Regions from separate parts of the Staphylococcus argenteus genome, predicted to be linked through region 1. Evidence: a T-box and tRNA genes for the amino acid it is inferred to sense, from the RefSeq annotation. Region 1 holds a T-box; the other holds one or more tRNA genes.
The links. The T-box of region 1 lies ahead of alaS (alanine--tRNA ligase). A T-box ahead of a tRNA ligase gene usually reads a tRNA of that ligase, here a tRNA-Ala.
Positions count from the first base shown of each region.

Region 1 (3,423 bases):
TACATGGATACCGCCACATAATTCAATTGAAAATGGCGCCATATTTACTACACGTACAACTTCGCCATATTTCTCACCAAATAATGCCATCGCACCCATTTCTTTAGCAGACGCTATATCCATTTCTTGGATATTTACGTCAATACCTTTCCAAATTTCTTCGTTTACTAGACGTTCCACTTGATCAATTTCTTCATTTGTCATTGGTCCAAAATGAGAAAAATCAAATCGTAAACGATCTGCTTCAACTAATGAACCTGCTTGATTAACATGATCGCCTAGCACAGTTTTAAGTGCAGCATGTAGTAAATGAGTAGCACTATGATTCTTTTGAATGTCACGTCGGTCATTTTGGTTTACTTCAGCAGACACAGTTGCGCCAACATTAACTTGACCAAATTGTACAACACCTTTATGCAAGTTTTGACCATTTGGTGCTTTTGTTACTTCGCTAACAGCAATTTCAAAATTATCATTAAATACAATACCTGTATCTGCAACCTGTCCACCACTAACCGCATAAAATGGTGTTTCTGTTAACATGAAATACACTGTTTCGCCTGCTTCAACTTGGTTTACTTCTTCACCGTTATAAATTAAGTGTGTTAAAGTAGTTTGTGCTGTGGCAGTTTCATAGCCAACAAACGTACTTTCAGTCGTAATATTTTTCAATACTTCACTTTGAACTTGCATTGATTGTGAATTTTGACGTGCTTGACGTGCACGGTCACGTTGTTGTTGCATTTCTGACTCAAATGTAGTCATATCAACGTTTAATCCTTCTTGAAGTGCAATTTCTTCTGTCAATTCAATTGGGAAACCATACGTATCATATAATTTAAATGCATCTTTACCAGCAATTTCATTTGTAGATGTTTTCGCATTCTTAATTAATTCATTTAAAATCGCTAAGCCCTCTTCTAATGTTTCATGGAATCGCTCTTCTTCAGATTTAATAACACGCTTAATAAAATCTGCTTTTTCTTTAACATTTGGATAGTAAGGTTCCATAATATCTGCAACAATATCAACTAATTTATACATAAATGGTTCGTTGATTCCTAAAGTTTGACTAAATCTTACCGCACGACGTAATAAGCGTCGTAACACATAGCCTCGTCCTTCATTTGCAGGTAAAGCACCATCTGAAATCGCAAATGCAATTGTTCGGATATGATCAGCAATAACTTTAAATGCCACATCTTGCTCACTATTCACTAAATATTGTTTGCCAGAAACTTTTTCAATTTCATTCATAATTGGCATGAATAAATCTGTTTCATAGTTTGTACGAACATTTTGAGATACTGAGGCCATACGTTCTAACCCCATGCCAGTATCAATATTTTTATTAGGTAGTGGTGTGTAACTGTGATCTTTATTATGGTTGAATTCGCTAAATACTAAATTCCAAACTTCAAGATAACGTTCATTTTCTCCACCTGGATACATTTCTTCAGCTGGGTCATCTTGTCCATATGCTTCACCACGATCATAGAAAATCTCAGTATTAGGTCCAGAAGGTCCTTCTCCGATATCCCAAAAGTTACCTTCAATACGAATAATGCGACTTTCTTCAAGACCGATATCATTATGCCAAATATTATATGCTTCCATATCTTCTGGATGAATTGTGACATACAACTTATCTGGTTCCATACCCATCCATTTGTCACTTGTCAAAAATTCCCATGCAAATTCAATTGCTTCTTGTTTAAAGTAATCACCAATTGAGAAGTTACCTAGCATTTCAAAGAATGTATGGTGACGCGCTGTGAAACCAACATTTTCAATATCATTTGTACGAATTGCTTTTTGAGAGTTTACAATTCTAGGTTTTTTAGGTATTTCACGACCATCAAAATATTTCTTTAATGTTGCTACACCTGAATTAATCCATAATAATGTATCATCATCAATCGGTACTAAAGGTGCTGAAGGTTCTACCATATGTCCTTTTTCAACAAAGAAATCAAGATATTTTTGTCTAATTTCACTCGCTTTTAACTTTTTCATCATTTACACATCCTATTTACTGTTTTTAAAAATTATCATTCCATAAAAATTGATGACACAGATAATCAATTTAATTATACCGTCGACAAAAAAATGCATATATTTTATAAAAAATAAAAAACGCCCATCCTCAAAAGGGACGAACGTTATCGCGGTACCACCCTAGTTATAAGCGTAATTAAGACGCTTATCACTTTAAATTGACTATACAGTTGTGCATAAAGTAGCGTTCACTAATGTTTGTTGTACTTTACACCAACCAGCACATCTCTGAGATACAAATCATTAACTACTCATCTTTATACGAATTTAATTCTATTTTAGTGACATTTATGCCTGTTGTCAACGTTCTATGAAGTCATATGGCGTGATTTCCCCCATATTAATCATAGGGTCTATTTTAAATATAGTAGCTTCAGTTAGAACAATATTATTTTTTTGTGTAGATTTATTCTCAGGTAAGTCTACTTCGACGTTATCATTTAATAATTCAATTTGATTATCATCACTCTCAATTGAATCGTTTTGTTTAGAACTTGTACCGTTTTCAACAAAGGTTGTCGCGCTATCATCTGAATCAGAATTAAAATATCCTTTTAATAAGGTACACAACTGTGTTAAACGTGCTTGACCATTTGTTTTCAATCCAATATCAAATGCTTCTGGATCTCCAAGTAAAACCAAACTTGTTTTAGCTCTTGTTAAACCTGTGTATAAAATAGGTCTTTGTAACATTCTAAAATATTGTTTAACTATCGGCATAATAACAATTGGAAATTCTGAACCTTGTGATTTATGAATCGAAGTGCAATATGCATGTGTTAACTCCATCATATCTTGTTTTGTAAATGTAATTTCATTACCTTCAAAATCAACAACAAGTACATCTTTATTAAGTGCATTTTCCTTAGCCCAAAAAATGCCAACAATAACACCTATATCACCATTAAATATATTATCATTAGGTCGATTAACAAGTTGTAGAACTTTATCTCCTTTTCTAAATACAACGTCACCAAATTCAATTTCACGCGTATCTTTTACTTTAGGATTTAATATCTCTTGCAAAACTTGATTTAATCGTTTAATACCAGCATTTCCTTTATACATTGGTGCAAGCACTTGAATATCTGCCATTGTATATCCTTTATTAACTGCACTAGTTACAACTTTTTCAACAACATCTGGAATTTGATTAGCTTGGCAATTAATAAAACTACGATCATGAAAACGTTGTGTAATATCAATTTTCTGCCCTAATTTCATTCGATGTGCTAATTCAATAATACTTGAACCATCTTGTTGTCTGTAAACTTCTGTTAGATTCACTCTAGGAATCGCTTTAGATTCAATTAAATCTTTAAAAACTTGACCAGGACCTACTGAAGGTAGTTGATCTTCATCACC
Region 1 covers NC_016941.1:1,608,118-1,611,540, forward strand. The annotation lists gene alaS (alanine--tRNA ligase) at 1-2,016, opposite strand, end outside; T-box leader at 2,149-2,325, opposite strand; gene recD2 (SF1B family DNA helicase RecD2) at 2,359-3,423, opposite strand, start outside.

Region 2 (3,423 bases), 1.1 Mb from region 1:
GAAGACTACATTGAAGCTTTAGAATATGGTATGCCTCCAACAGGTGGATTAGGTATCGGTATTGATAGATTGGTTATGCTATTGACTGACTCCCCATCAATCAGAGACGTATTATTATTCCCATATATGAGACAAAAATAGTTATTATTGATTGTTAGAAAGAACTCTTTGCATAAAGTGTATGCGAGGGTTCTTTTTAATTATATTTAATGGAGTTGATTAGTTGTGTATGCAGGGATTTTTCTCAAATAGGGCAATTCAATTACGATTTATTTTTAGAATAGTAATGATTAACGATAAAGGTGCTATTTTAAAATGTTGAACGAGTTAGTTAGCCGTTAGGTAAATAAAGATGGAAGTATGTATATAAAATTATACTTAAGAGAAGTGTAAATGGTGGATATTGAGATATCGTATAACAAAATTTGCTATTATAGTATAATTTATCTTAATGAGCTATAAAAGTACTTTAAAATTGTATAGAATGTGTATGGTTTTGTATATATGTATATGATAGAATACTAAAAGTGTTATGAATTAGAAAACACGAGAAACGTCAGTTTTGATGATTGAAAAAGTTGATAAAAAGTGTTGACTTTATTGATCGAATGAAGTAATATATAAAAGTCGTCAAAAACAGACGAAACGTATTAAAGGTTGATGTGACAATCTTCGCATCAAAGTGTAAAATTAACTATTGCACCTTATTAATTAAGCGTGTATCATAAATAAGTAAGTTATTTTGTCTGGTGGCTATAGCAAGGAGGTCACACCTGTTCCCATGCCGAACACAGAAGTTAAGCTCCTTAGCGTCGATGGTAGTTGGACTTACGTTCCGCTAGAGTAGAACGTTGCCAGGCAATGATAAATCGCAAAATTACCTCATCTGGCAGAGCAGCTGCCTTACTAGCTGCAGGGTTCGGCGGATTCGAATCCCGATCATTATCCGCCTTTTATACTTGCATACTGCCGGCTTCATTCTATGGTATAGCTGCTGATTGTAATCAGAAGGTCGGTGGTTCAAGTCCTCTGGCCGGCACCATATTTTGAGCCATTAGCTCAGTTGGTAGAGCATCTGACTTTTAATCAGAGGGTCAGAGGTTCGAATCCTCTATGGCTCATTACGATTTATTTTTAAAAATTAGCAAAATAATGCAGAAGTAGTTCAGCGGTAGAATACAACCTTGCCAAGGTTGGGGTCGCGGGTTCGAATCCCGTCTTCTGCTCCATTATTTTGCCGGGGTGGCGGAACTGGCAGACGCACAGGACTTAAAATCCTGCGGTGAGAGATCACCGTACCGGTTCGATTCCGGTCCTCGGCACCATTTTAGCGCCCGTAGCTCAATTGGATAGAGCGTTTGACTACGGATCAAGAGGTTATGGGTTCGACTCCTATCGGGCGCGCCATTTTTTAATCATTTGAATAACGGGAAGTAGCTCAGCTTGGTAGAGCACTTGGTTTGGGACCAAGGGGTCGCAGGTTCGAATCCTGTCTTCCCGATTACTTCTTAATTCCATTTTATGGGGGCTTAGCTCAGCTGGGAGAGCGCCTGCTTTGCACGCAGGAGGTCAGCGGTTCGATCCCGCTAGTCTCCACCATTTTATTTTAAAGCATGAACATTGAAAACTGAATGACAATATGTCAACGTTAATTCCAAAAACGTAACTATTAGTTACAAACATTATTTAGTATTATGAGCTAATCAAACATCATAATTTTTTATGGAGAGTTTGATCCTGGCTCAGGATGAACGCTGGCGGCGTGCCTAATACATGCAAGTCGAGCGAACGGACGAGAAGCTTGCTTCTCTGATGTTAGCGGCGGACGGGTGAGTAACACGTGGATAACCTACCTATAAGACTGGGATAACTTCGGGAAACCGGAGCTAATACCGGATAATATTTTGAACCGCATGGTTCAAAAGTGAAAGACGGTCTTGCTGTCACTTATAGATGGATCCGCGCTGCATTAGCTAGTTGGTAAGGTAACGGCTTACCAAGGCAACGATGCATAGCCGACCTGAGAGGGTGATCGGCCACACTGGAACTGAGACACGGTCCAGACTCCTACGGGAGGCAGCAGTAGGGAATCTTCCGCAATGGGCGAAAGCCTGACGGAGCAACGCCGCGTGAGTGATGAAGGTCTTCGGATCGTAAAACTCTGTTATTAGGGAAGAACATATGTGTAAGTAACTGTGCACATCTTGACGGTACCTAATCAGAAAGCCACGGCTAACTACGTGCCAGCAGCCGCGGTAATACGTAGGTGGCAAGCGTTATCCGGAATTATTGGGCGTAAAGCGCGCGTAGGCGGTTTTTTAAGTCTGATGTGAAAGCCCACGGCTCAACCGTGGAGGGTCATTGGAAACTGGAAAACTTGAGTGCAGAAGAGGAAAGTGGAATTCCATGTGTAGCGGTGAAATGCGCAGAGATATGGAGGAACACCAGTGGCGAAGGCGACTTTCTGGTCTGTAACTGACGCTGATGTGCGAAAGCGTGGGGATCAAACAGGATTAGATACCCTGGTAGTCCACGCCGTAAACGATGAGTGCTAAGTGTTAGGGGGTTTCCGCCCCTTAGTGCTGCAGCTAACGCATTAAGCACTCCGCCTGGGGAGTACGACCGCAAGGTTGAAACTCAAAGGAATTGACGGGGACCCGCACAAGCGGTGGAGCATGTGGTTTAATTCGAAGCAACGCGAAGAACCTTACCAAATCTTGACATCCTTTGACAACTCTAGAGATAGAGCCTTCCCCTTCGGGGGACAAAGTGACAGGTGGTGCATGGTTGTCGTCAGCTCGTGTCGTGAGATGTTGGGTTAAGTCCCGCAACGAGCGCAACCCTTAAGCTTAGTTGCCATCATTAAGTTGGGCACTCTAAGTTGACTGCCGGTGACAAACCGGAGGAAGGTGGGGATGACGTCAAATCATCATGCCCCTTATGATTTGGGCTACACACGTGCTACAATGGACAATACAAAGGGCAGCGAAACCGCGAGGTCAAGCAAATCCCATAAAGTTGTTCTCAGTTCGGATTGTAGTCTGCAACTCGACTACATGAAGCTGGAATCGCTAGTAATCGTAGATCAGCATGCTACGGTGAATACGTTCCCGGGTCTTGTACACACCGCCCGTCACACCACGAGAGTTTGTAACACCCGAAGCCGGTGGAGTAACCTTTTAGGAGCTAGCCGTCGAAGGTGGGACAAATGATTGGGGTGAAGTCGTAACAAGGTAGCCGTATCGGAAGGTGCGGCTGGATCACCTCCTTTCTAAGGATATATTCGGAACATCTTCTTCAGAAGATGCGGAATAACGTGACATATTGTATTCAGTTTTGAATGTTTATTTAACATTCAAATGATAATGGGCCTATAGCTCAGCTGGTTAGAGCGCACGCCTGATAAGCGTGAGGTCGGTGGTT
Region 2 covers NC_016941.1:527,894-531,316, forward strand. The annotation lists gene lysS (lysine--tRNA ligase) at 1-141, shown strand, start outside; rRNA gene rrf (5S ribosomal RNA) at 746-860, shown strand; tRNA gene SAMSHR1132_RS02425 (tRNA-Lys) at 1,049-1,121, shown strand; tRNA gene SAMSHR1132_RS02430 (tRNA-Gly) at 1,155-1,229, shown strand; tRNA gene SAMSHR1132_RS02435 (tRNA-Leu) at 1,237-1,325, shown strand; tRNA gene SAMSHR1132_RS02440 (tRNA-Arg) at 1,331-1,407, shown strand; tRNA gene SAMSHR1132_RS02445 (tRNA-Pro) at 1,428-1,501, shown strand; tRNA gene SAMSHR1132_RS02450 (tRNA-Ala) at 1,524-1,599, shown strand; rRNA gene SAMSHR1132_RS02455 (16S ribosomal RNA) at 1,720-3,271, shown strand; tRNA gene SAMSHR1132_RS02460 (tRNA-Ile) at 3,368-3,423, shown strand, end outside.
Region 2: it has a tRNA-Ala gene. The T-box ahead of alaS (alanine--tRNA ligase) is inferred to sense a tRNA for this amino acid. The anticodon was not compared.